One region of the Gracilibacillus sp. JCM 18966 genome, then DNA from elsewhere that is predicted to be linked to it. Evidence: predicted binding sites of a transcription regulator. Region 1 holds the regulator's gene; each other region holds the start of a gene.

Evidence for each region. The regulator CtsR, encoded in region 1, represses protease genes until heat stress. The targets are predictions, from matches to a motif close to ATGGTCAATAAAGGTCAAACA.
Region 2: clpP (ATP-dependent Clp endopeptidase proteolytic subunit ClpP) is a predicted target of CtsR. The motif match lies at 2,998-3,018, and genes of this name have one in related genera.
Region 3: ACZ5N5_RS10610 (ATP-dependent Clp protease ATP-binding subunit) is a predicted target of CtsR. The motif match lies at 3,665-3,685, and genes of this name have one in related genera.

What each region holds. Positions count from the first base shown of each region.
Region 1 covers NZ_AP043883.1:962,048-972,503, reverse strand. Annotated here, with positions in the region: gene ACZ5N5_RS04580 (alpha-mannosidase) at 1-1,538, shown strand, start outside; gene ACZ5N5_RS04575 (GxGYxYP domain-containing protein) at 1,646-3,706, shown strand; gene ACZ5N5_RS04570 (hypothetical protein) at 3,687-3,890, shown strand; gene ACZ5N5_RS04565 (GNAT family N-acetyltransferase) at 3,887-5,053, shown strand; gene ACZ5N5_RS04560 (MgtC/SapB family protein) at 5,172-5,864, shown strand; gene ACZ5N5_RS04555 (CtsR family transcriptional regulator) at 6,038-6,502, shown strand; gene ACZ5N5_RS04550 (UvrB/UvrC motif-containing protein) at 6,514-7,056, shown strand; gene ACZ5N5_RS04545 (protein arginine kinase) at 7,056-8,132, shown strand; gene clpC (ATP-dependent protease ATP-binding subunit ClpC) at 8,134-10,456, shown strand, end outside.
Region 2 covers NZ_AP043883.1:3,809,293-3,819,748, reverse strand. Annotated here, with positions in the region: gene ACZ5N5_RS18695 (gluconeogenesis factor YvcK family protein) at 1-906, shown strand, start outside; gene whiA (DNA-binding protein WhiA) at 966-1,919, shown strand; gene ACZ5N5_RS18685 (HPr family phosphocarrier protein) at 2,044-2,304, shown strand; gene clpP (ATP-dependent Clp endopeptidase proteolytic subunit ClpP) at 2,340-2,936, opposite strand; tRNA gene ACZ5N5_RS18675 (tRNA-Arg) at 3,199-3,271, shown strand; gene ACZ5N5_RS18670 (hypothetical protein) at 3,537-4,163, shown strand; gene ACZ5N5_RS18665 (DUF7010 family protein) at 4,167-4,751, shown strand; gene ACZ5N5_RS18660 (N-acetylmuramoyl-L-alanine amidase) at 5,009-6,127, shown strand; gene ACZ5N5_RS18655 (hypothetical protein) at 6,141-6,218, opposite strand; SAM riboswitch class I at 6,512-6,625, shown strand; SAM riboswitch class I at 6,699-6,805, shown strand; gene ACZ5N5_RS18650 (PLP-dependent aspartate aminotransferase family protein) at 6,908-8,704, shown strand; gene ACZ5N5_RS18645 (aliphatic sulfonate ABC transporter substrate-binding protein) at 8,738-9,739, shown strand; gene ACZ5N5_RS18640 (ABC transporter permease) at 9,844-10,456, shown strand, end outside.
Region 3 covers NZ_AP043883.1:2,209,744-2,220,199, forward strand. Annotated here, with positions in the region: gene ACZ5N5_RS10595 (Ppx/GppA phosphatase family protein) at 1-922, opposite strand, end outside; gene ACZ5N5_RS10600 (DNA-3-methyladenine glycosylase family protein) at 1,011-1,883, shown strand; gene ACZ5N5_RS10605 (tetratricopeptide repeat protein) at 1,943-3,298, opposite strand; gene ACZ5N5_RS10610 (ATP-dependent Clp protease ATP-binding subunit) at 3,759-5,879, shown strand; gene ACZ5N5_RS10615 (dimethylarginine dimethylaminohydrolase family protein) at 6,315-7,148, shown strand; gene ACZ5N5_RS10620 (PLD nuclease N-terminal domain-containing protein) at 7,264-7,485, shown strand; gene ACZ5N5_RS10625 (ABC transporter ATP-binding protein) at 7,487-8,395, shown strand; gene ACZ5N5_RS10630 (ABC transporter permease) at 8,395-9,171, shown strand; tRNA gene ACZ5N5_RS10635 (tRNA-Ala) at 9,241-9,313, shown strand; gene ACZ5N5_RS10640 (helix-turn-helix domain-containing protein) at 9,346-10,146, opposite strand; gene ACZ5N5_RS10645 (SRPBCC domain-containing protein) at 10,246-10,456, shown strand, end outside.

The DNA of each region.
Region 1 (10,456 bases):
CCAGTAAATATAAAACATGGTCTGGCGAGCTTTATTTAGAAAAGCATCAAGGTACCTTGACCTCCCAAGCACGCAATAAAAAATATAACCGGAAGATCGAGAAAGCGCTCCGTGAGTTAGAGTTTGTCGCAAGTCTCACGATGATGAAGGGAATCAAGCAATATCCTTCTGAGGAATTAGATTCGATATGGAAGGAGGTTATGCTATACCAATTTCATGATATATTACCTGGGTCCTCTATCAGCCGTGTATATGATGAATCACTCGAGCGTTATCAAAAGATAAATGAAAAAGTAGAGAGATTAATAGAGAAACACTACCAGGCTTTGTATCAACACCTTCATCTATCCGGAATAACCTTTTTTAATTCACTACCTTGGGCAAGGCGAGAGTGGGTGGAGGTCCACGGGAAGTGGAGAGAAATCACGATACCTCCAATGGGCTATCTCGAAATAAAGGATCAACCATCACAAGCTCTTACTGGACACACAGAATTGAAGGTTGAAAAGACAAGGATGGAGAATGAACTTCTAGTTGTCTCCTTTAATCGTGATGGAACGATACGCTCGATTTTTGATAAAGAAAATAACCGAGAAACGATAGCGAAGCACCGTCCAGCTAATCAACTGGCTATTTATCATGATCATGGAGATGCATGGGATTTCCCATCTGATTATAAATCTGTTCCAAAAATGAAACCGATTCTCGAGGATATTCATTGCGAAATTAATGGTCCCATTGCGGTAATGACCCATTTTTACACGTTTGGAAACTCAACAATTCAGCAATCTGTGAAGATGAAGTTAGGAAGCAGACAAGTTGACTTTCAGACAAAAGTAGACTGGAAGGAATCGAACAAAATGCTTCGGACCTCCTTTCCACTTCAAGTAAGAAGTGACCGTGTCCATTGTGAAATTCAATTTGGTTATATCAATCGCTCTACCCATCAAAATACACAGTGGGATTTTGCAAAGGATGAAATATGTGCACATCAATGGATTGATATTTCTGAGCCGGATTATGGTGTTGCCCTTTTAAATGATTGCAAATATGGTCATCGTGCCGAGGAAGATGAGCTTGACCTGAATTTATTACGAAGCCCCGACAGTCCAGATCCTAATGCAGATCGGGCAGATCACGAATTTGTCTATAGTTTTTACCCACATAAGGGTGAGTTTGTCTCGGGAGAAGTGTATAAAAAAGGCTATGAATTGAATATACCAGTGCGAAAAGTGGAGAAAACAGATGCGGCTACTGTAAAAAAGGACAGCTCCGCTTCATTTATTCAATTACAGGGTGGAAGTGTGATGATTGAGACGATCAAAAAAGCAGAACTGGATAATGAGATGATTATCCGCCTATATGAAATATCTGGTAATCATACAACGACCAAATTAGACCTAAGCTTTGTTGTTGAGAAAATAGTAGAAACGAATTTGTTAGAAAATCCAAAACAATCAATATCTCTCGATAGTCCTATCTCCTTCACACCGTTTGAAATTAAAACACTAAAAATGAAAGTAAAGAGCTCAAGTTAATGTCATTATTGTGAACTTAAGGGAGGTGATTTCTCTCTGTAAATTATTTATTCGGATGTAGGTAGGTAAATGGTCTTTTGAACTGATTGGACAAAGGAGGAAAATCAATGATTCGCAAATTAGTGTTGATATGTTTCACCTTGTTTTTAATCCTATCCAGTATTAATAGTATCCAAGCAACAGAAACACAAGCAGAATCCATGAAAAATGGTAAAATCACATGGCCAAAAAGTCAGGCTTTACCTACTTTTGCGAAGGCAAAGCATCTAGATGTGTTGGATTTAAGAGAAAATACAGGCGATGAGAAGCTACTATTTACGACACTGCAAGGAAATGTGAATCGGGAAAAACCAAGGATATACATGATAGAAAATGACTATGAGGAAGGAAATTTCACATGGTTAAATGATTGGAACATCCCTTACAGCATTAGGGAGAACCCTTGGGAGCTATTGTTAAAGTATAAAGATGAACTATCTGGGATGATAGTCTATGACCCGGAAGTAAAAGACTCTATCAATGTTGCTACAACAATGGCTGGTTTGGAGCAAGGGGTAGTAGCAAGCCCTGAATTGGCAGAGAAACTGACGAAACCACCATATAATCTTAAGATAATAGAAGATTTACGTGGACAATTCGATGACGGGTTAGATGCGTATAAATGGCAATATGAAAATCTATGGCCAAGAACAACTAAACGAATGTTAGTTGGATTAAATCCTCATAGAAGTGTCGAATTGCCTGAAGATAATTGGGATGATTTCCAAGTGATTGTGGAAGAAGAGGAAGAAATTAGAGATAGCTCTAACCGAGATATCTATGACTTAGACCTCTCAGAATTTCTCGAAGGAGAATCTGTTTACCTTCGTTTTCAAGATGCTTTTACAAAGGATGGTTGGGGGCCGGCGGTCCATCAAGTAACCGTAAAAGCAGATGGACAGGTTATTGCACAGTTTATACCTGGACAAGCAGAGGAAGCGCCCTACCTATATGATGGTTATCATTCCAGTGCGGATGAGCGTTATGGCGGCCACCGCTGGGCAGATAATGGTAATTACTTTATCTATCGATTTACACCACCTGCGAATACCGAAGAATTGGTTGTTTCAGTAGATATGTGGAATCAATTTAAGGTCTCTGCATCGAATGTCCAACCAGTTGCAGCGGGTGAAACAGAACCATACGGATATTTAAGAGATTATGCAGTGGCAAATCGTGCAATGGTATTTTGGCTTGAATCAAATGTAGCAGAGGAAAAGGAATTATTTGAGCAAATCATGTCTGATGTCGAACCAAATACACCATACTTAGGGTGGTTCAGTAATGATGTTGCAGGGGAATTCAGTTCAACAGAGCTAGCTTCTGAACACAGTGTGTATGTGCTAGCCGCCGATTGGTTTAACAATATGACGGTCTTCTCTGGTGTTAAAGGGAAAATTAAAAAGCAAAAACCAATAGCTGCTCCAGAATTGGACAACAAGATTTATCTTACCTTCACATTCGGTGAAGGTGACAACCTTCAATATAATCAACATAAGCTAAGACAATTATGGGATGACAAAGCAAGAGGAAGTGTGCCAATTAATTGGACAACAAGTCCACTTCTTTATGATGTTGCACCATCCATATTAGGCTATTACCAGCAAACTGCTACAGATAACGACCTTTTAATTGCTGGTCCATCGGGGGCAGGTTATATCTATCCTACACCGTGGCCGGATGATACATTTGATTTATTCGCTAGACAAACAAAAAGGTACATGAAACGTACGGGAATGGATATTATTTATGCATTAAATCGTGTAGATGAACAAAATGTACCTTTAACAGAATCCAAAGTACAGGATTACTTGGACTATGTAGACCCACAAGGAATGTTCTTAAGCTGGGAGAGCAATACAGGAACATCTATCTTAAATAATGAGCTACCACAGTCGATTTTACGTGGTGTCAGCAGTGTCAGTGAAGCAAAAGAGGCGATAGCAGATGCCTCTCGTGATTGGGACGGAGATTCACCACTATTTATTTCATTGGGGATGTTATCGTGGTCTCTTACACCATCAGACGTTGTAGAAATTGCAGAATCACTGAGCTCAGAATATGAAATTGTCCGTGGAGACCAATACTTTGAATTAATCCGTGAAGCCAATGGATTACCAAAAAAATAATATTTTTTCTAATGATGACCCTGGAGGAATCTATTTTCTCTGGGGTTTTTTATTTCCTAATGCAAAACGGTTGGTGGATGGACAAAAAATTGAGATACTTATAGCATACATATACAAAGGAGGAGCATGGGAAAAAGGTTTCACAATGGGAAGTAAACATTTAAAAAGAGGTGAAAAATTGTGAATCAAATTAAGAAATTATCGCATGATCATTATCCGGAAATATTTAAATTATCCCAATTTGCCTTTCAATACACCTTAAATGAGGTAGAACTAGAAGAAAAGGAAAAAGAAGCGGAGCGTCATGAAATTTGGGGATGGCTAAAAGAAGAGCAATTATGCGCAAAGGTCCATATGATTCCACTCCAGGTAAATATTAATGGAAATAAGGTGAAGATGGGTGGCATCGCTTCTGTTGCGTCGTGGCCAGAATATAGACGTGGTGGGATGATTAAAAAACTTTTGCTTACAGTTTTGCAGTCCATGAAGGAGAATGGTTATATTATTTCCTATTTACACCCATTTTCTGTTCCTTTTTACCGAAGATATGGGTATGAGCTTACCTTTCCGTACAAAAGGTATCAGATTCCAATCGAGACCCTTAAGAAAAAGTGGAGCCCGAATGGTTATGCAAGAAGAAGTAAAAATTATCAGGAGTTAGACAAGATTTATTCCACCTATATAAATAGATACAATGGTGGACTTATCCGAGACGAAAAATGGTGGCAGCAACGCGTTATCAAAAAAGACACGATCATCACGATTTGCTATAATGACCAGGATGAACCAGAAGGTTATCTCCTATACCATGTGAAGGATCGTATATTATATGTAGAAGATATGGCATATGTTAACTCAAATGGTTTAAAATTAATTCTTCAATTACTTTCTAATCATGATTCAATGGTAACGTCAGTAGAGATGAAGGTGCCAGCGGATGACTCCTTGCCTTTATTAGTAGATGAACCAAGATATGAGCAAAAGCTCGTGCCTTATTTTATGAGTAGAATTGTGGATGTGTCTGCCTTTTTAAGGCAATATCGCTTCCGGATGACGGATCGATTTCATCCTATCGCTATCGAAGTAGAAGATGAATTTTTACCAGAGAATACAGGTACCTATTACTTAACCAAGGAAAATAGTGATATCGTCGTCAGTAGAGATAAACCCGACGGGAAATGTCAACATATTTATTGTTCCGTTCAGCAATTAACTTCTATCCTATTAAGTTATCAAAACGCAACAAATTTAGCTGGCCTCCAACTGATTCAAGGAGATGTGACGGCAATTCAAACATTAGATGCGATCATTCCTAATAAACAGACATATTTTCCAGACTTTTTTTAAAATCATCCATTGGGTGATTTTTTTCTATAGATAAACTTTAATAACATGAAATATTTTGATTAGAAATAGGGTATAAATGAATTATCAACTAAAATTACCGCACTTAGGAGTGAGATATTTGCTTGAAGATATCTTTGATGCACAATTCATAGAGTCGATCTCAAAATTAGCTATTGCTTTATTACTATCCGGATTAATAGGATTCGAACGAGAGCTAAATAAACATTCAGCAGGATTTCGTACACATATATTAGTTGGCATTAGCTCTTGTCTTATGATGCTATTATCGATAAATGGCTTTGATTATTTTATCGAAAATTATGATAACATCCGTTTCGATCCTGCGAGAATCCCGTCCTATGTCATCAGTGGGATTGGTTTTCTCGGGGCTGGAACAATTATTGTCAATGGTGGAACGATTCGAGGCCTAACCACAGCAGCATCTATATGGGCAGTTGCCGGATTAGGGTTAATTATCGGTATAGGCATGTATAAAGAGGCCATTGTCACGACGGTGATCATTCTTGTTAGCCTAGTTGTTTTGAATAAGTGGGAAAAACAGATTCATAGAAAAAGACATCAAATTTCATTTGAAATAAAAGTAGCAAAAGACAAAAATACGGCTAAAATTCTTGAAAAAATACAATCATTTCCAATTGAAGTCAAGCAGTTTGACATTACAAATGATGAAGAAGGAAACAGACGGATTAAAATGTATATTGATGTTACCCATCAGAAAAACCGCGATAACCTTCATGAATGGCTACTAGAGCAAGATGATGTCAAGAAAATAAAAATGAAGTTTCAATAAAAGAAGCATACCCACGATGTAAGTCTTGCTTTTAGCATAAAATTCCAAAAACATGTTTCTAATAGTGGAAAAAAGGCAATAATAATTAGGAACATTATAGTTGCATCCGTCCTCACATGCAGTATAATAATAATATAGTCAAATATAGTCAAAGTCAGATAGGAGGAGGGAAAATGCGCAATATTTCAGATATTATTGAAGAATATTTGAAGGAAGTATTGCAAAGCAATCAAACGAAAATCATTGAGATTAAACGTAGCGAGATTGCGGATCGTTTTGAATGTGTACCCTCTCAAATTAATTATGTGATCAATACAAGATTCACTTTAGAAAAAGGGTATCTAGTCGAGAGTAAGCGTGGCGGTGGAGGTTATATTAGAATTAGTAAAATTACCAATGACGATAAAGCAAAGTTAATCGATGAAATTATTGAGATGATTTTACCGAAAATCTCCCAGCAGAAGGCCGCCAATATATTGGAGCGATTACTGGAGGAGGAGCTTATTACGACAAGAGAAGCGAAGTTAATGGTTGCTGCATTGAATCGTAATATCTTATCCTTCCAGCTACCCTTGAGAGATGAGTTGCGAGCTAGAATTATGGCAGCAATGCTACAATCCTTAAAATATGAATCTTAGGAGGTGTTCTTATGGAATGTCAAGAATGTCAACAGAATCCTGCAACACTTCACTTTGCTCAGGTGATTAATGGAGAGAAAAAGGAAATTCACGTCTGTCATCAGTGTGCGAAGGAAAAAGGCTATGTACCTCCTGAAGACGAATCCTATTCCTTACACAATCTGTTATCAGGGCTTTTTCAATTTGATTCAGATGCCTTCCATACATCATCTCCACATCATCCAATGGAGCAAGATCTCCAATGTGAAAAATGTGGTATGACCTATCAAGAGTTCACACGAATTGGAAAATTTGGATGTGCCACTTGTTATGAGACGTTTTCTAGTCATTTAAATCCAATATTTCGTAGAGTTCATAGTGGAAATACAACCCATGACGGAAAGGTTCCGAAACGTGTAGGTGCGGATATTTATGAAAGGAAGCAGCTAAGAAACTTAAAATGGAAACTCCAACAACTAATTGCTGATGAGGCATTTGAGGAAGCTGCGAACATTCGTGATCAAATAAGACAGCTAGAAAAAAACCTAAACCAAAAAGGGGAGGGTGATGCTTAATGGGGCTTGAACAATTTATCAATGAAGCCATTAGTCCATGGTTAAAGGAAGATGGACCAGATAGTGATATTGTGATGAGCAGTCGCATTCGACTAGCTCGAAACTTTGAACAGTCACCATTTCCTTTAATTGCAAATGAAGAGCATCTTGAAGGTATCTTATATTTTTTAGAAAAAGAATTCAATCATCGTAGTTTTACACAATATGAACAGCTTGAATTTGTTAGAATGGCGGATTTAAAATCAATTGAAAAACAGGTATTGGTTGAAAAACATCTAATAAGTCCACATCTCGCTGAGAAATCCCAATATGGTGCCGCATTAATCTCCAAAAATGAGCAGGTTTCCATCATGGTCAATGAAGAGGATCATATTCGGATGCAATTATACTTTCCAGGCTTCCAATTAAAAAGGGCCTTAGAAGAAGCCTTTCACATCGATGATTGGTTAGAGCAAAAGATAGATTACGCCTTTGATGAAGAAAGAGGCTATTTAACAAGCTGTCCAACCAATGTGGGAACAGGATTACGAGCTTCTGTGATGATGCATCTCCCTGCATTAGCTATGACAAGGAAAATTTCCCGGATGATCCCGGCTATTAATCAGCTAGGTTTAGTAGTGCGAGGGATCTATGGTGAAGGCAGTGAAGCATTGGGGAATATCTTTCAAATTTCTAACCAAGTCACCTTAGGGAGATCAGAGCAGGATATCATCGAAGACCTAACAAGTGTTGTTCAAAAATTAATCGAACAGGAACGACAAGCAAGAACAATATTAAAGCAACAGTCTGAGCTAGAGCTTGAAGATCGTGTGTTTCGCTCTTATGGCATCCTAGAACATAGTCGAATTATCGAATCCAAAGAAACGGCCAAATGTCTTTCGGATGTTCGGTTAGGGATTGACCTAGGATATATTAAGCATATTTCCAAATCTATTTTGAATGAATTAATGGTACTAACGCAACCGGCATTCCTACAGCAATATGCTAGAAGAATGCTTACACCTCATGAACGTGATGTTTTTCGGGCATCATTAATTCGTGAAAGGTTCACGTTAGAGCAAAGGGAGGAATTTTAATATGATGTTTGGACGTTTTACAGAAAGGGCTCAAAAAGTATTAGCCTTATCCCAAGAAGAAGCCGTTCGATTAGGACATAATAATATTGGTACAGAGCATATTCTGCTAGGACTAGTTAGTGAAGGGGATGGTATCGCTGCTAAAGCCTTACATGCCATCGGTCTCGGTGCAGAAAAAATTAGAGAAGAAGTGGAAGCACTAATTGGAAAGGGCAATCAAGTTTCCCAAACGATCCACTATACACCAAGAGCGAAAAAGGTCATTGAATTGTCGATGGATGAGGCAAGGAAGCTCGGCCATTCCTATGTAGGAACAGAACATATTCTCCTTGGATTAATTCGTGAAGGAGAAGGGGTTGCAGCACGTGTTTTAAATAACTTAGGAGTAAGTCTTAATAAAGCGCGCCAGCAGGTTCTACAATTACTCGGTAATAATGAAAATAGTGGCGCTTCGAATGGGAGAGGTAGTCAAAATAATAATGCAGCGACACCTACCTTAGATTCGCTTGCACGCGATTTAACAGCGATCGCGAAGGAAGGAAACATTGACCCTGTCATCGGGCGTAGTAAAGAAATTGAACGCGTCATCCAAGTATTAAGTAGACGAACCAAAAACAACCCTGTCTTAATCGGAGAACCAGGTGTTGGGAAAACGGCCGTAGCGGAAGGATTGGCACAGCAAATTGTACAAAATGAAGTACCTGAAATACTCCGTGATAAACGCGTCATGACATTGGACATGGGAACAGTGGTTGCAGGAACAAAATATCGTGGGGAGTTTGAAGATCGCTTAAAAAAGGTAATGGAGGAAATTCGCCAAGCGAACAATGTTATCTTATTTATTGATGAGCTGCACACATTAATTGGAGCAGGTGGCGCGGAAGGCGCAATTGATGCATCGAACATTTTAAAGCCATCCCTTGCTCGTGGAGAGCTTCAATGTATTGGAGCTACAACACTAGATGAGTATCGTAAATATATAGAAAAAGATGCGGCGCTAGAGAGAAGATTTCAACCGATTCAAGTGGATGAGCCGACGGTAGAAGAATCGATTCAAATTTTAGAAGGATTAAGAGATCGTTATGAGGCACATCATCGAGTAACGATCACGGATGAAGCAATGGAAGCAGCAGCTAAGCTATCCGATCGCTATATTACAGACCGATTTTTACCAGATAAGGCAATTGACTTAATTGATGAGGCGGCATCTAAGGTGCGTCTGCGTTCCTATACAACTCCTCCTAATTTAAAGGAATTAGAGCAAAAGCTGGAGGAAGTGAAGAAAGAAAAGGATGCTGCCGTGCAAAGTCAAGAATTCGAAAAGGCTGCTTCCTTACGTGATAGTGAACAGCGTCTTCGAAAGGATTTAGAAGAAACAGAATCCAAATGGAAGGAAAAACAAGGGCAAGAGAACTCAGAGGTTACGGTGGAGGATATTGCGAGTGTCGTATCCATTTGGACAGGAGTTCCAGTATCGGCCCTAACGAAGGATGAAAGCGAACGTCTCCTAAACATGGAAGACATTCTGCATAGTCGTTTAATCGGTCAGGAAGAAGCGGTAAAGGCCGTCTCAAAAGCCATTCGCCGTGCTCGTGCTGGATTAAAAGACCCGAAGCGCCCAATTGGATCCTTTATCTTCCTTGGGCCAACAGGTGTAGGGAAGACAGAATTAGCCAGAGCTCTAGCTGAATCGATGTTCGGTGATGAGGATGCCATGATTCGTATTGATATGTCAGAATACATGGAAAAACATGCAACCTCACGTTTAGTAGGTTCACCTCCTGGTTATGTAGGTTATGAGGAAGGTGGCCAATTAACTGAAAAAGTGAGAAGGAAGCCATATTCGGTTGTTCTGTTAGATGAGGTGGAAAAAGCCCATCCAGAGGTTTTCAATATTCTCTTACAAGTATTAGAAGATGGCCGTCTGACAGACTCTAAAGGTCGGACTGTAGACTTCCGCAATACGGTCTTAATTATGACGTCGAATGTAGGGGCAAATGAGCTAAAGCGAAACAAATATGTTGGCTTCAGCCTAGGCGATGAAGAACAAAGCTATAAAGACATGCGTTCAAAAGTAACGGAAGAATTGAAAAAGGCTTTCCGTCCAGAGTTCTTAAACCGTATTGATGAAACGATTGTGTTCCACTCATTAGAGAAAAAGCATATGAAGCACATTGTGGAGCTCATGGTCAAGGAACTCCAAAAACGCTTGATCGACCAAGAGATTGACTTTTCATTGTCTGATAAAGCAGTCGAGAAAATTGCAAAGGAAGGCTTTGATCCTGAATACGGGGCAAGACCTTTACGTCGATCTATTCAAAAGA
Region 2 (10,456 bases), 1.4 Mb from region 1:
ATGCCGGTACTTTTGCGTGGTCTTAAGGAATATCCCATTGACCTATCCGCTATTGTAACAGTGGCAGACGATGGTGGGAGTTCTGGTCGCCTTCGCACAGAGATGGAAATACCAGCACCGGGCGATATAAGGAATGTGATTGCTGCATTATCCGATGTAGAACCAATGCTAATGGATCTGTTTCAGCATCGGTTTACGAAAGGAAACGGATTATTAGGTCATTCCATGGGAAACCTACTGTTAGCAGCGATGACATCTGTTACAGGCGATTTTTATACAGGAATAAAGGAAATTTCTCGTGTTCTTAATGTGGAAGGCAATATTTATCCAATTGCTAATCAAAATATGTTCCTTCATGCAGAATATGAGGATGGAGAGATTGTATTAGGTGAATCCAATATTCCAAAAGCACGAAAACGAATTAAACGAGTATTCCTAAAGCCGAACCCGGTTTTACCACTACCTGAAGCAGTGACAGCGATTAAAGAGGCGGATATAGTTGTCATTTCACCTGGTAGTCTTTATACAAGTATTCTACCTAATTTAATTGTTCCTCAAATTGGTCAAGCATTAAAGGAAACAAACGCCAAAGTGGTATATGTATGTAATGTGATGACACAGGTTGGGGAAACTAATGGTTACACAGCTTCTGATCATGTTCAAGCAATTATGGATCATATTGGACCAGGATGTATTCAATCTATTATTGTTCATAATAAATCGATTGATCCATCCGTACAATTAATTTATGCAGAGGAAAATGCTGCTCCTGTTAAAATTGATGTCGAAAAATTAAAAAGCTTAGACATAGAAATAATTGAAGCAGATATAGTAAAACAAAAAAACCATTCTCTAAGACATGATAAGGATAAAATTGCAGATGTTCTTATGTCTTTTTTAGAATAGTGTTAAATGTCTGTAAGGGACACTTCAAGAATCGACCTGTATAAGGAGGGGGGAGAAAGTTGTCATTTGCATCGGAAATTAAGAAAGAATTAACGAAAATCGAGAACGATAATTGCTGTAATCGTGCAGAGCTGGCTGCCCTGATTAGAATGAATGGAGCAGTTTCCTTTTCACGCTTACATTATTCACTCGATGTTCAAACAGAAAATGCAGCAATAGCACGTAGAATATACACATTGATTAAAACAATTTATGCCTATCCTGTTGAATTACTCGTAAGGAAAAAAATGAAACTGAAAAAAAATAATGTATATATTGTAAGAATGAATGAAGGAGTTAAGGAAATGCTCTTGGATATGGACATACTTCAAGAGCCGTATCAATTTATTCGAACTATTTCAGATAAGTATATTAAGAAAGACTGCTGTCGAAGAGCCTATCTAAGAGGGGCTTTTTTAGCAGGTGGTTCTGTGAATAATCCAGAAACCTCCTCTTATCATCTTGAAATTTATAACTTTTATGAAGAGCATAATCAAGCATTATGTGATTTATTAAATAATTATGAATTACATGCAAGAATTTTAGAACGGAAGAAAGGTTTTATTACGTATATAAAAGAGGCCGAAAAAATCACCGAATTCTTAAGCTATATTGGAGCACATCAGGCATTATTTAAATTTGAAGATGTTCGAATTGTTCGTGATATGCGTAATTCCGTAAATCGCCTTGTGAATTGTGAAACAGCAAATCTAAATAAAACGATTGGTGCGGCATTTAGACAAGTGGAGAATATCCGATATATTCAAGAAACGGTTGGACTAGATGCACTACCAGATAAGTTAAAGGAAATTGCGGAACTTAGATTAGAACATAATGATGTATCTCTTAAGGAATTAGGGGAAATGGTCTCTGGAGGGAAGATTAGTAAGTCAGGAATTAACCACCGATTGAAGAAAATAGATCAATTTGCGGAACAAATAAGAAGTGAAAAACTTACTGTAAATAAATCCTAGAGCATATGTGTTAAACATGTGCTCTTTACCTTTTAAAATGCTAAGTAAAAACTTTTGTGTAATATTGGAAGAAGTGATATAGTATAATAAAATGATAACGCTTTCAAAAATGAGGAGGATGGGAATGGTTGAACAGACAGTTATTATAGGGGTAGATCCTGGCTTACAGGCTCGTCCTGCAGCACAATTTGTACAAAAGGCAAATCATTATACTGCCGAAATTTTTATTGAAAAAGATCAAAAAAGAATCAATGCGAAAAGTATTATGGGATTGATGAGTTTAGCACTCTCCAAAGGGAGTGAAATTAAAATAATCGTCGATGGTACGGATGAAGAACAAGCATTAGCAGATCTAGTAAGCTTTATAGAAGGAAATTCAGAATAGAAAAACCCTGCGATGATGCAGGGTTTTCCAATGTATTAATTTAAATCAGTTGGTTTCTTTTCCATCACTCGGTCGATTAGACCATATTCTTTTGCACGCTCTGCTGTCATGAAATTATCGCGATCTGTGTCTTTTTCAACAACTTCAATCGGTTGGCCAGTACGATCAGCTAGAATTTGGTTTAATTTTTTACGCATTTCGATAATACGATTTGCATGAATTTGAATATCAGAAGCTTGACCTTGTGTTCCGCCAAGTGGCTGGTGAATCATGACTTCACTGTTCGGTAGAGCAAATCGTTTTCCAGGTTCACCTGCAGCGAGTAAGAATGCTCCCATAGATGCTGCCATTCCAATACAGATGGTAGATACATTTGGTTTAATGAATTGCATCGTATCATAGATCGCCATACCTGCTGTAATGGAACCACCAGGAGAGTTAATGTATAGGGAGATATCCTTATCTGGATCTTCTGCAGCAAGGAATAATAGTTGAGCCACGATACTATTAGAAACATTGTCATCAATGGCGCTACCTAGCATAATAATTCGGTCTTTTAATAGGCGAGAGTAAATATCATAAGCACGCTCACCACGATTAGTTTGTTCAATAACTGTAGGGATTAAATTCATAAGAAAACTCCTCCTTTATTGCTTCATCATTTTATTATTTAACTATTAACATCATAACTTAATGGTCAAAAAAGGTCAAAAGATTTGATTGACTTTTGACCTTCTTGGATGGATGATCTTTTCGTCTATTATAATCTATGTTCATCCTACCCGAAAATAACATAATTTAAACAATCAATTCAATTGTTGCAAAAGAAAAATATAGATTTCGTTGAAATTAATTATATCTTTCGCTATAATTAATCTTGTCGTATTTTTTCATGCGCCCGTAGCTCAGGGGATAGAGCAATGGTTTCCGGTACCATGTGTCGGGGGTTCGAATCCCTCCGGGCGCGTAATATCCTTGTATATGATGTCAATAAGTTCATTGAATTGCATATAGGTAATAAAAGCACCTCTCTTCCGTCTACCTAAATAGTTAGCCGGAGGAGGGGTTTTTTGTTCCAAAGAAAGTCGAAAAATAATTGAATGAAATCGAGTAAACAACGAACAAAATAATGATGACATTATCAAAGTTTTTAGTTACAGACGCTTTTTCCATAGTAATATCCTACAAATAGTGATAAAATCCTATTAAATATACCTAGGAAGGAAATGAGCATGAAGAAATTATTAGTTTTTTTATTCTGTATTATATTTTTAACTGCTTGTGGATTCGAAGTCGAGAAAAATGAAGAAGAAGGAAAAGAAGCTATAGATACAGATACTAAAGATTCAGAACCAAATCAGAATGACGATAAAGAAGCGGTTGAAGTAGATAAAAACTTATTAAGTGTGGAAGTTACCATACCTTCCTCTATGATAGAATCTACCGATGAATCGATAGCGAAAGCTGAAGAGGAAGGGTTAAAAGTAACAGAGAATGAAGACGGAAGCTTGACTTATAAAATGTCAAAATCCAAACACAAGGAAATGATGAATGAAATAAAAAAACAATTAGATCAATCCATGGAGGAGATTAAGACAAGTGGTGACTTCCCGTCAATTCAAGACATTACCTCCAATGAAGATTTTTCAGAGTTTCATTTAAGTGTTGATAGAGAAGGGTATGAAAATAGTATGGACGGTTTTGCTGTGCTGGGAATTGGAATAACAGGAATGATGTATCAACTTTATGATGGAGCATCTCCAGATGACTATGATGTCACGATCAATGTTAAAGATTCTAAATCAGATGAGGTATTTGACACCATTCATTACCCAGAAGATATGCAAACAATGGAGTAGCTTATGAATGATGAAAATTTTAAAAAAGAAGGGGAAATTAGTTTGCAAATTAATGATCTCCGTAAAAGATTATCGATTAGTGGGAAAAATGGTGTTTCCTTTTTGTTGTCAGCTGTAATCATTTGGTTAATTATTACCATAATATTTTTACAACCAATCACACTAGAACTAAAAAATATTTATATGTTATTCTCAACGGGATTAATGTTTCCTTTATCGATGGGTCTTTCCAATCTCTTGAAAGCAGATTGGAAATTTGAAGGTAATCCCTTAGGTAAGTTAGGAGTATTCTTGAACATTGCTCAGCTCGTATATTTTCCAATTCTTTTTTGGGCGATAGGTAAAAGCCCAGAAGAAGCTATTATCTTTTTTTCCATCATTACAGCAGCACATTTTTTCCCTTATGGATGGTTTTACCTTTCAAAGCCTTATTTTATAATGGCTCCAATTGTATCATTTGCTATTATCTTAATTGGATGGAATTTAAATCAGAATGAGTTGTGGTTAATACCGTTTTCTATGATCATATTTTTGCTTATTTTAACTATACTTCTTTATATTGATTACAGGAAAAAATTGAATTCATAACGTTTATTCCATTAGTACAACAATTTAAGCCCCCTCCGGGTGCATTATCTTATAAAAGAGCTTCACTAAAATCGTTTAATCGATGTAGTGGGGCTTTTTTATGTATAAATAAATGATCTTTATTCATGGAGACTATTCAGTAATTATGACTAATCATCATATTTTCTACAAAAATCGATAAAAAATAGGTTTAGTATTGGTCACTTCTGGGTATCAGAAACTATCGAGTAAATCCTGAAAAAGGAAGTGATATTGTTTTGATAAAAAAGAGTACAGCCATCATCTTATTTTTATCGTTTTTCTTTGTTTTCCCTTTGATTATAGAGGCAGAGGGGAAAACATATCATGTGGGAGCAACAGATTTACATGTGCGCTCAGAGCCATCTTTAAATGGACAAATTCTTGGTAAATTACAAGCTGGAGATCAAGTACAAGTGTTTGATGAGGCATATGGCTGGTATAAAACCTTTTATAATGGGAAAGAGGCTTGGATAGCTTCACAATTTTTAATGGTGGAAGAGCAAGAGCGAGCAGCTACTAATGATAGTTTAAACGATGTTTCTATTACTGCCACTGGTGTTCGGATTCGTTCAGGACCAGGTACAAATTATCCTATTATCGGTTTTACAACAATTGGAGAGTCTTTTTCGGTCGTTGATACTGAAGATCAATGGATAAAAGTAGATTTAAAGAATGGTAAAATTGGATGGATTGCGGGCTGGTTGACGAATCATCAAAGTACCACATACATACCTGAAGAACCATCAGCCCAGGCTACGTCAGATACAGAGCAATCTGTGGAACAAACAGCTACTACAACTACGGTAAGCAATGAGCAGAACTTAAATGGCTTTAATATTGTGCTCGATCCAGGGCATGGTGGCATGGATCCTGGAGCCATAGGACTTGGGGGTATCTTTGAAAAGGATGTCATTATGGAGGTGCTTTCTGAGATAGCAAGTGAGCTCCGTCAAGCAGGTGCAACGGTATTATTAACGAGAAGTAATGATAGCTATGTAGATCATGCCACCCGCTTGAGAATAAGTCATGCTTATCAGACTCATGCTTTTATAAGTCTACATTTTAATGCAAGTCCAATAGTTTCTGCTAATGGAATTAGCACACACTATTTTGGCCCAGATAGTAAAGAGCTTGCCTATGAAATGCAGTCCTCTTTATCTCAACATGTCACAATGAGAGATCGAGGGGTTCGAAGTAGTAATTTCTATGTACTAAGAAACAATCAAAATAAAGCACTCTTATTAGAAATGGGATTTATTACGAATCCTCATGACTTACTCACAATCCGAACAAGCGACTATCAAGATAACTTAGCAGAAGGGATCACCAAAGGTCTTTTAGCTTATTTTAAATAGAGAAGTGGCTGCATCAAATGGATGCAGGCGTTTCTCTATCATCGGAAATATTAATAACGGCAATGCGTGCACCTTTCTTGGCTAATTGCAAGCATGTTTCTCGTCCGATACCACTTTCACCTCCTGTTACGATGGCAACTTTTTTTTGTAGTTGATCATAATAAAACCTCTTTCTAGGATGAGTATGCGCTATTTTTTTGAAAACATAAATGAATGGATTAAAAAAAAGCTATTTCATGTCGATATAAATCATGAATACTCTTAAAAGAAAAATATTCAATAATTTATAAATACTTGTTGACAGTGGTGGTCTACCATGCTAAAGTATGTAATAACTAAATTAAATATAAGTAATCCACTCGGAATTACAATATTTGACAATAAATCTTATCAAGAGAGGTGGAGGGACTGGCCCTATGAAACCTCGGCAACCATTAAGCACAAAAGCTTAATAAAGGTGCCAATTCCACTAAGTGATCATGCTTGGAGAGATAAGAGAGCGAATTATTCACACTGAATCCTCTCTATCTCCATGTAGAGAGGATTTTTTGATCCGATAAAAATTAAATAGCTCTTATCAAGAGAGGCAGAGGGACTGGCCCGATGACGCCCAGCAACCATTAAGCTTCAGCTTAAAAGGTGCTAAATCCTGCAGGAAACATTCCTGATAGATAAGAGGGAGACAGCTGGTAGATAACCAAAGCCTTCTTCTTGTCGAAGAAGGCTTTTCTTTATACTTATATTAATTAAATGAATGGAATATTCAAGGAGGAAACTAACATGACAGCTTTTAAAAATTCAACGTATGATGCGGAGACCTTAAATTTACACGGTGGTCAGGCGCCTGATCCAACAACAGGTTCAAGAGCAGTGCCTATCTATCAATCTACTTCGTTCGTTTTCCATGACACAGAACATGCAGAGAGACTATTTGCACTTGATGAACCAGGAAACATCTATTCAAGAATTGGTAATCCAACTGTCGATGTTTTTGAGAAAAGATTAGCCCTTTTAGAAGATGGCGTTGCAGCAGTTGCAACAGCTTCGGGGATGTCAGCCATCACCCTATCGATCTTAAATCTAGCAAGTGCGGGAGACGAAATTGTTGCAGGTGTGAACTTGTATGGCGGAACCTATAATCTGTTTGCTGTAACATTACCAAGATACGGAATCAACGTAAAATTTGTAGACCCAACCGATCCTGAGAATTTCCGTCAAGCCATCAATGAAAATACGAAAGCAGTTTATGGTGAGATTATCGGAAATCCTGGCCTTCAAGTATTGGATGTAGAAAAAGTTTCAGAGATTGCTCATGAGGCAGGTGTACCATTGATCGTTGATAATACATTTGCCACACCTTATGGTTGTAAACCAATCACATTAGGTGCTGATATTGTGGTTCATTCTGCGACAAAATGGATAGGTGGTCACGGTACATCGATTGGCGGAATTATAGTTGATGGAGGTCGTTTTAACTGGAATTCAGAAAAATATCCTCAATTTACTGAACCAGATCCGAGCTACAATGGAATTCGTTATGCAATAGACTTTGGAACATTAGCATTTATCACAAAAGTGCGTGTCCAGTTATTGAGAGACTTCGGTGCGGCACTTAGCCCATTTAATGCCTTCCAGTTACTACAAGGATTAGAAACACTTCATTTAAGAGTGGAAAGACATAATCGAAATGCTCAGGAATTAGCAGAATATCTAGAAGAACACGAAGCGGTGGAATGGATTCGATATCCAGGATTGGAAAGCCATCCATCACACGCACTAGCGAAGCGTATTTTGAACAATGGCTTTGGCTCAATCATTGTCTTTGGTATTAAAGGTGGACGAGATGCAGGTAGAGATCTAATCAATAATGTTTCTCTATGGTCCCATGTAGCCAATGTTGGAGATGCTAGGTCATTAATTATTCATCCAGCTTCTACTACTCATCAACAGTTAAGTAAAGAGCAATTAGAGGAAACAGGAGTAACAGAAGAGCTTGTTCGTTTATCTGTAGGAATCGAATCAATTCGTGATATTCAAAATGATCTTGATCAAGCACTTGCCAAAGCAACAGGAATCGGTGCAGATGAAGCAAAACAAATCGTCGTAAATGATGAAGGGGTAATTAAATGGGCATTAAATTCTCCATATGAGCGGGTAATCGAGAATGGGGAAGAGGTGACTCGCCAAAAAACATTGGCTATTGTTGGTCTGAGTGGGAAGGAAGCAAGACCGAGCTACCGTCTAGCAAGAAAAATGCAACGTCTTGGATATAAAATTATTCCAGTTAATCCAAGGGAAACAGAGATTTTAGGAGAAAAAGCATACCCAGATTTAAAAAGTGTTCCTGTTCCTATTGACATTGTACAAGTTTTCCGTAGCCCTGATGCTGCGGTAGAAGTAGCAAAAGAAGCGGTGGAAGTTAAACCAAAAGTATTCTGGCTACAGGAAGGTGTTGTTTCACCAAAAGCAGAAGAAGTGGCAAGAGAAGCAGGGTTACAGGTTGTACACAATAGATGTACGTACAAAGAAGCCCAGCGGTTAAGAGGAACAATTTCCACTTATGCTTGTGAAATTTAATAGAAAAGAAAATAAAAAAGGGGACAATCTATCATGAAAAGAATACCATTAATAGATTTACGTAGTTTTTTAGCTATCGCGCTTTTTGGTTTCATTCTTGTTATTGCATCAGGCTGTGCAGCAGAAGGAGAAACAGAGGGAAAGCCTGAAAAAATCCGTTTAGATTATGCTTATTATTCGCCAACAAGCTTAGTATTAAAGAAATTCGAATGGGCAGAAGAAGTTTTTGCGGAAGAAGATATAGAGGTGGAGTGGACATTAAGTCAAGGAAGTAATAAAGCATTAGAGTTTTTAAGAAGTGATAGTATTGACTTTGGTTCATCGGCAGGTGCTGCAGCCTTAATCTCTAAGGAGAGTGGTGCACCAATAGAGAATGTATACATCTATTCGAAGCCAGAATGGACGGCATTAGTAACGAATGAAGGCTCAGGAATTGAATCCATTAAAGATTTAAAAGGAAAGAATGTTGCAGCAACTATGGGAACAGACCCCTTCATCTTTCTAGTAAGAGCATTGGATTCAGAAGGCTTAACGATTAATGATATTACATTGACTAACCTGCAGCATGCAGATGGTGGTTCAGCCCTTGTATCAGGCGATGTAGATGCATGGGCAGGGCTTGATCCACATATGGCAAAATTAGAATTAGAAGAAAATGCGCAATTATTCTTCCGTAATGCAGACTTAAACACGTATGGCTTTTTAAATGTTCGTCAAGAGTTTGCAGACAAATATCCGGAATATGTAAATAAAGTAATTGAATTGTATGAGCGCGCTCGTAATTGGGTTTTAGAGAATCCTGAAGAAGCAGCTCAACTATTAGCAGAAGAAGCAGATATAGATTTAGAAGTAGCCAAGATACAAATGGAACGAAATGATTTTTCTAATGCAATACCTGGTCAAGTTCATGAGGATGCGATTGTGGAAGCAGGAAAGGTATTACAGGATGCGGATGTACTAAATCCAGATGCGGATGTAGAAAAATTAACACAAGAATTAATCAATCCTGAATATGCAAAAGAAATAATAGAATGAGATGGTAGGGAATTAGAGGGGGAACAATCATGGCAGATAACCAAGAATTAACAAGTGGAGCCTATATAGATAAGGTTAATCAAAAAGATGATAAGGCCAAGAATATGAACAAACATTCAACCGTTAAGACAATTTTACTTGGCAGTATCATCCCAATTCTATTAATTATTGCTTGGGAGCTAGTTTGTCGTGCAGGTATTGTTCCTTCTTATCAGCTCCCAGCACCATCAACTATTGTAGAAAAAATTTATAACATGGCCCAAGATGGTACACTATGGGGGCACATTGGTATTACGACATATAGAGTGTTTGTTGGATTTATTTTAGGAACAGTCATAGCAATTATATTAGGTTCATTTGTAGGTTTTTATAAAAAAGCAGAGCAATTATTTGATCCATTAATTCAAGCTTTTCGTTCTATCCCTTCCTTAGCATGGGTACCACTCTTTATTTTATGGATGGGTATTGGTGAAACATCTAAAATAGTGATGATAGCAATTGGGGTATTTTTTCCTGTCTACTTAAACATTGTAAGTGGAATTATTGGAGTTGATCGCAAGCTGATTGAAGTGGGAAAAATGTATGGACTCAATACATTTCAGCTAATAAAAAGAATCATACTTCCTGCATCCATGCCATCCTTTTTAGTTGGCATGCGCAGCGGCTTAGGCCTTGGCTGGATGTTTGTTGTGGCAGCAGAATTGATGGGAGCCAGTC
Region 3 (10,456 bases), 1.2 Mb from region 1:
ACCCCATCTCCTTTGACAATTGCTCAAAGAATACACCATCTCGTAATCCTTTCCTACTGAGAATAAAGCAGTCTGCTTGGATGGTTTGATATAGTGTATGGAAAACCTCTATAGCAGGAATGATAATGTCTGCTCTGTCCTTCGATAATCCTTCTACTTTTAATAGTTCTTCCTTGTTCCGTGAGGTTAAATAATGACTAACTGTTTGGATGTCTGTATCATACATCTTATATTGATGGAGTCCTGCTAGCGGATATTTTTTCAGATTTTGTTCGATTTGCACAAGGTTCCGAGCACTTCCACCAATAGCAATTAACGGAACTTCTTTTCCAACTAACCATGGCAGATGATGGAATTCCTTACTTAGAAAATGATGAAGTTTTTCAAGCTCTTCGTAAGTGGGAATATCCTTCTGGAAAAATTCCTTAAGAGTTAATGCTCCAAATGGGAAGCTGTGTGATTCGACTAGTTCTCTTTTTCTAAAATAAGTGACTTCGGTACTACCACCACCAATATCGACGGTAATACCAGTTTCAATAGAAGTAGAGTTTACTACAGCTAGAAAACCATAGAAGGCTTCTTCCTTTTCAGATAAAATGCGCATATGAAGATTCGTTTTTTCCTTCACAATTGCTTGAATATCTAGTTGATTCTCAGCTTGTCTAATTGTAGCTGTAGCAACACATACGATCTCTTTTAAATCATAAGTAGCCAATACATGCTTAAAGCTAAGTAATGTCATGATGAGCTTATCTATCCCTGCATTTGTTAATTGGTTGTTTGTATCCAAGAATGTTCGAAGTCTCGCTACTGCCTTTACATTTTCAACCTCTTTTAACCGACCACCTTTTTCTCGTAGATAGATAACTAAGCGCATAGTATTCGAACCGATGTCAATTATGGCATAATATTGCTTTTTCATTGTAACCACCTATTTTTATTGTTGTGTATTTGGTTTGATTATACCATAATGGAAAGAAAATACTGAAAAAGGAAAAGGTGTGTCTGTAATGTGGAAAGAGCAAATTGATCTAACATCATCTTATGATTTTGATTACATACTTATGCGTTTGGCTATGGATCCACTAAACAATATTAATAAATTGGAGCGAAGAATTACAATTCCTCTCAGAGTAAAAAATAAAAATACATTAGTAAAGGTCACCTCCCTAGGTACGACGGAGAAACCGAGCTTTCTATTGGAAGGAAGTCAAGAGGAACAAAAGGCGACGGTATTGGAACAAGTTAAAAAAATCTTTGCATGGGATGAGGATTTACAGGCAATTCAAAAATTCTTTGAACAGACTGACCTAAAGCAATTATTTAAGAAATATCCTTATACACCACTTGTAAAGGAATTTGATTTGTTTAGCAATCTAATGAAAACAATAATCCACCAGCAATTAAATATGTCTTTTGCCCAAACTTTAACTGAGCGATTCGTGAAAACATATGGAGAAAAAGTAGAAGACACATGGTTTTATCCGGAACCAGACAAGGTTGCAGTGATTCCATACGAAAAGCTGCAAGCAATGCAATTTAGTAGAAGAAAGGCAGAATACGTCATTGATACTGCCAAACAAGTTGTTCAAGGTCATATTAATCTCTCTACCTTCGAGACAAAAAATGATGAAGAAGTCATTTCAACATTGACGAAATTGAGAGGAATTGGCCCATGGACAGCCCAGAATTGGCTCATGTTTTCTCTTGGTAGGAAAGATCTTTTTCCAGTAGCAGATATAGGGGTGCAAAATGCATTAAAGAAGTATTATGATCTAGAAAAGAAGCCAACCCGTGATAGGATGCAAGGCTGGAGCGAGAAATGGAAGCCTTACCGTTCCTATGCAACGATGACACTGTGGAGAAGTATAGAGGAACGGTAAGCACGAAGCGCACAAGCCATCAGTGGGGAAAAACTCTCCACTGATGGGAGCTCAATATATTACGAAGGCATGTTAAGTAAGAGCTGTTGATAATTGTTGGCTTGTTCTTTATCACCGATAGCCTGATAGCTTTTTTGTAAATATTGTAGTGATTTAGGATTTTCAGGATTTAACTCCATTTCCCATTCAAAGCACTGAATAGCCTTCTCGTATTGCTCGAGTTCAAAGTATAATTCTCCTAACGCGAGTTGCTCATCAGGATTGTTCTCATATTGGCCCATTTTACATAGTTTTCTCGCAATAGGTAGCTTTGTATTTGGAAGCTTTTCCACTAATTCTTCGATCGAATAGAAGGGCAGTAGCTTAATAATACAATGATGGATTAATGGCTCTAATTGAGCCGAATCTTCGATAAGTTCACTTAACAAAGGAAATATCTCCTCTGTGTATCGCGACAGCTGTTTTCCATTCATTTGGTGTATAGCATTTACTAACAAATCAAGAGGTATTGCTATTTTTTGCTTTATTAGATGATGGACGATGGTGGTGTATGCTTGTTTTGATTCGAGTTTATTGTAGATCGTTAAGCAGCTAGGATCGTGTTCAAGGAGCTTCTCCCACAACGAAATGATGCAGTCATCAGGTAATAGGTCTTCGATTAATGTATCGAATTGCTCTATAGCTGAAATGCTAATAGGAGGCAGATTTTGAAGGATATGATCATAGTTAGCAAAAAGTATATCAAAAACTCTGTCTTCTTTTTGTAATAATCGTATCACACGGTTAAATTGGGTAGTAGATAATTGTTGTTGAGAAAGCTTTGCTTCTAGATAAAGGGCGTCGTTATCGAAGGAAAGATCTGTCATTTCATCATACAGAACTTTATATTTTTGAAAATCTATGTGATGGATCATGTCACTTGCAAATCGATCATGAGGTCGTACTTGTGCATAAGTTATGAGGGTACTAAACGCTTTTTTTAGTTGTCCATTTCTTCTATATTGGTAGAAAACTTTTTTGCAAAGTGCTTGAATCTTCTTCTCATTAATAAAGTTGTCGAACATGGATAGTATATATAGCATTTCGTTATCGTTATATTTATCTTTTAGTTTTTGAAACATTTGATTGAATGAAATGGTGCGATAGTTTTGAATAGTGGATACAAAAGCTTCAGTGAGAGGGTGTGTAGCATTGTAAGTAGTTCCATAACGGTATGCAGTAGCTAAAAAGCTGTTCCTTCTTACTTCGGTAGTTTTCTTACCATTTATACACTTATTCTTATAAAAAATCACTGTGTAATATTGATTGTTTTTACTAATAGCATCTAATATTTTGGCCTGTTTGAATATCGTTAATTTTGTTACTGTCATTGGGATTTTTTTCTTGTTATGATGTAAAAGGTTAATTTTGACCATATAAAACAACTCCTTAATACCAGGATACGTTTATTTTAACATAGTTAATTTTTTCAATAAAGCGGGACTTTAACATTAATAGATAGAATTAGTCGTAGAGCTCGGTTAAATGTAAATTGTTTGTAATGTTTTATGGAAATGAGATATTTATGGATACGGTTATGCTATGATAGAAAAAAAGCTAACTAGGAGGAATACAATGCTAAAAGAAGTGATTTGGTCAATAATTTTAGCATTAGCCTTTATTTTTATCCCTTTTGGAGTTGTTATATAAAATATAGATACTTAATCAATAGAGCCAATCTACTATAGTAGGTTGGTTTTTGTTTTTTAAATTTAAAGAAAAAAATTTGAGCAAAAGTCTTGAAAGTCAAAAAAGGTCAAAGTATAATATGAGTTACATAAAGGTCAAATATAGTCAAAGTCAAATTGACCTTTAAAATTGAAGGAGGAATGAATGATGAAATGTCAGCATTGTGGTATTCGTCAAGCAACAATTAATGTAAGCCTTCGATTTAATGACCAAACACAATCCTTGCATGTATGTGAGACATGCTTTCAAGAAATACAAAACAAAGCACAAAATCCATCTGGAATGTTTGGAGACAAAGGATTTGAAGGCTTCTTTGCAGGAGGAGCAAGTGGTTCTCATAAGGCAACTTCCAGTACTTATACGACGAATGGATCTAACGGAAATGGGTTACTAGATCAACTTGGTAAAAATTTAACAGATGCAGCAAGAGCAGGTTTAATTGATCCTGTTATTGGGCGTGATAATGAAGTGAAGCGTGTAATAGAAACATTAAATCGTAGAAATAAAAACAATCCTGTACTAATTGGTGAACCTGGTGTTGGGAAAACAGCAATTGCTGAGGGATTAGCACTAAAGGTTGTGGAAGGAAATGTTCCAGCTAAGCTTTTAAATAAAGAAATCTATATCCTTGATGTCGCATCTCTTGTAGCTAATACAGGGGTTCGAGGACAATTTGAAGAAAGAATGAAACAACTTGTATCAGAGTTGCAAGAACGTCAAAATGTTATTCTTTTTGTTGATGAAATTCATTTGTTAGTTGGGGCAGGAACTGCTGAAGGATCTCAAATGGATGCAGGAAACATCCTAAAGCCAGCATTAGCACGTGGTGAGCTTCAATTAATTGGAGCTACTACCTTGAAAGAATATCGAAAAATTGAAAAGGATGCAGCACTTGAACGTAGATTCCAGCCAATTATCGTAAAAGAGCCTAGCATGGAGGAAGCTGAGCAAATCTTGCTAGGGTTGAAAGAACGATATGAGAACTACCATAAAGTTAGCTATCCAGATGAAGTACTTCGCGCTGCAGTAGTACTATCTAAACGCTATATTCAAGATCGTTTCTTACCTGACAAAGCAATTGATCTACTTGATGAAGCTGGGGCTCGTTTAAACCTAGCGGTAGCAGAAACAGACCATGATTCATTACAGCAACGACTTGATGAAATTGCCAAAGAAAAAATGGAGGCAGCAGAACGAGAGGATTATGAACGAGCAGCAAATCTACGCCACCAAGAGATTAAATTAGAGAAAAAACTAGAAGAACAAACAGAATCACCAAAAGCTGTCGTTTCTATTGAGGATATTCAACAAATAATAGAAGAAAAGACAGGAATTCCTGTGCGGAAAATTCAATCAGATGAACAGTCTAAGATGAAAAATCTAGCACAAAACCTAATGGGAAAAGTAATAGGACAAGAAACAGCTGTCAATAAAGTAGCTAAGGCCATTCGTCGAAGTAGAGCAGGCTTAAAAGCAAAAGGTCGTCCAATTGGGTCCTTTTTATTCGTTGGTCCAACTGGTGTAGGTAAAACAGAATTAACCAAGGCACTCGCTGAAGAATTATTTGGTACAAAGGATGCCATGATTCGCCTTGATATGAGTGAATATATGGAGAAACATGCCGTTTCCAAAATTATTGGTTCGCCACCAGGATATGTAGGTCATGAAGAGGCTGGACAATTAACAGAAAAGGTCCGCCGCAATCCTTATAGCTTAATATTGCTTGATGAGATTGAAAAGGCACATCCAGATGTGCAGAATATGTTCCTACAAATTATGGAGGATGGTCACTTAACAGACAGTCATGGTCGAACCGTAAGCTTTAAAGATACGGTGATTATTATGACAAGTAATGCAGGAACAGGTGTGAAAAATATAACTGTCGGATTTAATAGTGACAACAATGAAGCAGTATCAACACTTGAAAATTTAAGTGATTATTTCAAACCTGAATTCTTAAATCGTTTCGATGCAATCATTCCTTTTAATGAGTTGACAGAAGCTAACTTATTAGCGATTGTCGATTTAATGATTGCTGAACTAGAAGAACACCTCAAAGACCAAGATTTAGATATAACTATATCTAAAGAAGCCAAACAATATATCGCGGATAAAGGCTATGATCCACGTTTTGGTGCAAGACCATTACGACGTGTTATCCAAGATAAAGTAGAAGATGGAATCACAGATGTTGTTCTTGAGGAGGAAGAAGTCAAGAAATTAAAAATTGTCTTTGAGAACAATGATATTGTGGTGAAAAAAGCATAAGAAGGAATTAAAACTCTAGCCAGAAACGGCTAGAGTTTTTTATTGGGGTTTGTGGAATCTGAGTTTAATGCAATATATTACATAACAAAAGGAAGCACGATAGACTAGATAGGAAAGTCGACCGTGCTTGTTTAATAGTATTATTTCATTTTATGCAAACATTATTGAAATATGACTCTGAAGGTTAAAATGACAAAGGTAAAAAAATTAGGGTTTTTCATTCTTTTTCGTTTCATGTAAATCCCTCCATTTTTTATTGTAACTCAAGAGTAGCATCGAAAAAGAGAGGGTGAAATGAATTTGTTAGAAAATGTACCCACCTTTTTCCTGAAGGATTCTGTCTGGAATAGAAACAAAGGATAAAGAATGAAAGTATCATTTTTTGGTATAATAAAAGCATGATTTTATTATCTTACAACAGAGGGGGCGCTAGATTTGGTATTTCAACAAAATGAATTCGACGTATTAGAAAAAGTAATGGTGTGCCCACCAACCTATATGAGAATTACAAATGTTATAAATGAAACACAAAAATTTTATAAAGACGAGAATATAGATGTAGAAATTGCCAATAGACAGCATGAGCAATTTGTGAGAACCCTAGAGGAACATGGCGTTAAGGTGCTATCCATTGATCCTAAAGAAGAACTAAATGAACAAGTTTTTACACGTGATATAGGCTTTACAATTGGTGATACGGTTTACATATCGAAGATGGGGAGTGAAATAAGGGAACATGAAGTCGAGCTCCTAGAAGAATTTTTGAAAAATAGAAATTTTAATTACATGAAATTAACTACCCCTTCCATTGAAGGAGGAGATGTAGTACTTGCGGGAGATAGAGTATGGATCGGTATTAGCGAAAGGACCACCTATCAAGCTGTCGATGCTCTTCAGGAAATAATTCAAGATAGGAAACTCATGCCTATACCGATTAGTGAAGACATTCTCCATTTAGATTGCGCATTTAATTTGCTCAGTGAGAAAGAAGGTTTAATATATACATCAGCATTCAAACAAAGAGAACTGGATAGATTAATGGAAATGTATGATCTAATCGAAGTTTCGGATGATGAACAGTTTACACTTGGTACCAATGTCTTTTCGATTGGTAATAAAACAGTGATTTCTCTTCCTGAAAATAAAAATGTTAACTCTGAATTACGTGCCAGGGGTTATCAGGTTATAGAGGTAGAGTTTTCAGAGATAATCAAATCTGGTGGAGCATTTCGTTGCTGTACATTACCAATAAGAAGGACAAATAGATAAAATATTGGAGCTTGGTGACATACCAAGCTTTATTTCATTGTGTTAACCATTCGTATTACTTTTTTGAAACCTTTTATTCACCTTAAACGTAACAAGGATTAGGAGGTGAGTCTTTATGCAAGATTTCACTAATGGTTCGATAGAAGATCTGGTAGAATTCCTCCCTATTATTGCTCCACTTATACTTATTCAATTGATTTTAATGATTATTGCAATTATTTCACTTATAAAGGCGGATGACACAAATGGTCCTAAACCTATATGGGCAGTAATTATTGTTTTTCTCACTTTTATCGGTCCAATCTTATATTTCATTGTTGGAAGGAGACAGTCATAACATGTCGGTTATAAAGGTGGAGCAATTAAAAAAGGTCTTTAAAGGTAAAGAAGTAGTGAAAGGGATAAGCTTTGAATTAAATAAGGGAAGATGTGTTGCTTTACTAGGGCCAAATGGCGCTGGAAAAACAACAACATTACGTATGCTTTCCGGATTATTAAAGCCTAGTAATGGTTCGATCAAGTTTCAAGAGAAGAATGCTCTAAATGATATTAGGTATTCTATTGGTTATTTACCTCAATATCCAGTTTTTCATTCATGGATGTCAGGTAAGGAATTTTTAATGTATGTCGGCGAGCTTGCCTACCTTTCCAAAAAAGAAGCCAATGAAAGAGCCGAAGAATTATTAAAAAAAGTAGCAATTGATGATGCGAAAAATCAAAGAATTAGCAAATATTCAGGTGGAATGAAACAAAGACTTGGAATTGCACAAGCGATGATGCATAAGCCGAAGCTTCTCATGTTGGATGAACCAGTATCCTCACTAGATCCAATTGGTCGGCGTGAAGTACTTACACTGATGGAAGAATTGAAGGAAGAAACAACTATTTTGTTTTCCACTCATATCTTAGGGGATGCAGAAGAAATTTGTGATGATTTATTATTATTACATCATGGTGAAATACTAGAATCAGGATCTATCGATGATCTGCGAAAGAGACATCAATCACCTAAGTTTGAGCTCAGCTTGCGCGATAGTGCAAATAAATATGTGGACAAAATCGAAAGGCTAGAATCTGTGAATACGATCGTACTTGAGAAAGGTGAACTTCATATTTTTGTTAATGATATTGCTAGAGCCCGTGCAGAGATTTTAACAAAAGCAGTGCAAGAAGATTGGCCTATAGTAAAGTTTGAATTAAGTCGAACATCTCTTGAGGATTTGTTTATGAAGGTGGTGCAAAGCTGATGCAATGGAAGACAATTTTTATGAAAGAGTTATTGGAAGATTGGCGGAGTTATAAATGGATCTGGGTTCCACTTGTTTTTATATTGTTCTGTATTATGGACCCATTATCTACGTATTATTTACCACAAATCATCCAAGCGGTTGGTGGCTTACCAGATGGAGCAGTTATTGATATACCTGAAACAGAACCAGAAATGGCAATTATGATGAGTCTCACTCAAATGAGTATGCTCGGCGTGTTAGTAGTTATAGCCATTACAATGGGTGTTATCGCAGGTGAAAGAAAAAGTGGCGTTGCAGAACTTATTCTAGTTAAGCCAGTCCGTTATGTAACTTATATTTTGGCTAAATGGAGTGCCAAGCTTTTATTAGTATTTGTCTCTTATTTAGTAGGAATGCTTGCAAGTTGGTATTATGTAAATTTATTATTTGGTGAAATTACAATTATAGAATTCTTCAGTTTATTCTTGTTCTACTTTGTTTGGCTCATATTTGTTGTCACGCTCACTGTTTTTTATAATACAATGATGAAGGTTCCTGGACTTGTCTTAACATCAACAGTTATAACAATAATGGCGATGTCAGTGTTGAACCAAATTTTTTCATTTCGTTTACCCTGGTTACCAAATAGTATTAGTGAGCATATAACCACTATGCTTACTGAAGGCTCTATTCCAAATGAATTGTGGATGGCATCAGCCATTACCCTGGGTCTCTCATTGATTCTTTTACTATTTTCAAGATATATTTTTCAAACAAAAGAAATGGCGGAATAGAAGAGTATTAATAATTAATGCTCTTTTTTACTTGCTACAACTTTCATTAATTGATAATATAAAATTTACGGGGCATTAGCTCAGCTGGGAGAGCGTCGTGCTGGCAGCGCGAAGGTCATCGGTTCGAGCCCGATATGCTCCATTTTTTTTTTTTTAAAATTAAATAATCACTTCCTAGCTTTCCTTAAAATATTTTTCAGGTGATTTCCCAACAATCAAACGAAAGTCTTTAATAAAGTGTGCCTGATCATAGTAACCCAGTCTTGTGTACAGATCTGCCCAATTCTTAGTACTACCCTTATCAATGCTTTCCACTACTTCATGAAGTCGATAACGCTTGATTACCCATTTAGGGCTAACGCCAACATAGCGGTCAAACAAGCGTTGAAGCGTTCTCACATGCAAATTGAATTTGTTCGCCACATCTTCCACTTTGATAATTGACCGATCTTCTCTAATGAATAAAACAATTTGAGAGATTAAATCAACTTTTTCATCAGGTTCCGGCAGATTAGAACATATTAGCTGGTCTATTAGTGGAATAGAGAGTTCAGCCACATCATGGTTTTGAAAAAGTTGATCTCGAATCGTTTTACTGTCTATATGGAAAACCTCTTGAAAGTCGATCGATTTTTCCGTTAGTTGAGATATATCCTTTTTCCAGAGTGGATAGAAACCTCCAGGCAAAAACTTTACACCAAATACCGAGCCCCTACCTTCTAACAAATGGGAAGAAATAGTGCGCTTTATTCCATGAATACTGGCATAATCTTTTTCGAAAACCAAATTAATATTAGGATGTGAAACAACATGTTGTTCGTATGGTGTGTCCTCTAATAGATCCCATCTTACAAACCAATAATGTTGAACAATAGCAGATGCTTCAATACTAGGTTTATAGCGATGAAGAGTAAACTTCTTACTTCCTTCCTTTGAATGTAGAATCCCTTTTGGAACTGTAATTACTTTTTTCAATAATTCTCACACCTAACTTATATGTTTGTCGCATTTATACAATACATTTTGATGAGGTTATTATACCATACTAGTAAAATGGAATAGGAGGAATGACAAATGGATTTGAGTTACGATTTTTATATCAATGCACCAATAGAAAAGGTATGGGAAACGCTGGTATCCGATGAGGGGGTACAGCAAACCTTTTATGGATGTACGATCCGATCATCTTTTATACCAGGTGAGACTATTTCCTATATCGGACCTGGTAATGATGGTGAGGAGACAGTTCATGTATATGGAAAGATATTGACATGTAATCCATTAG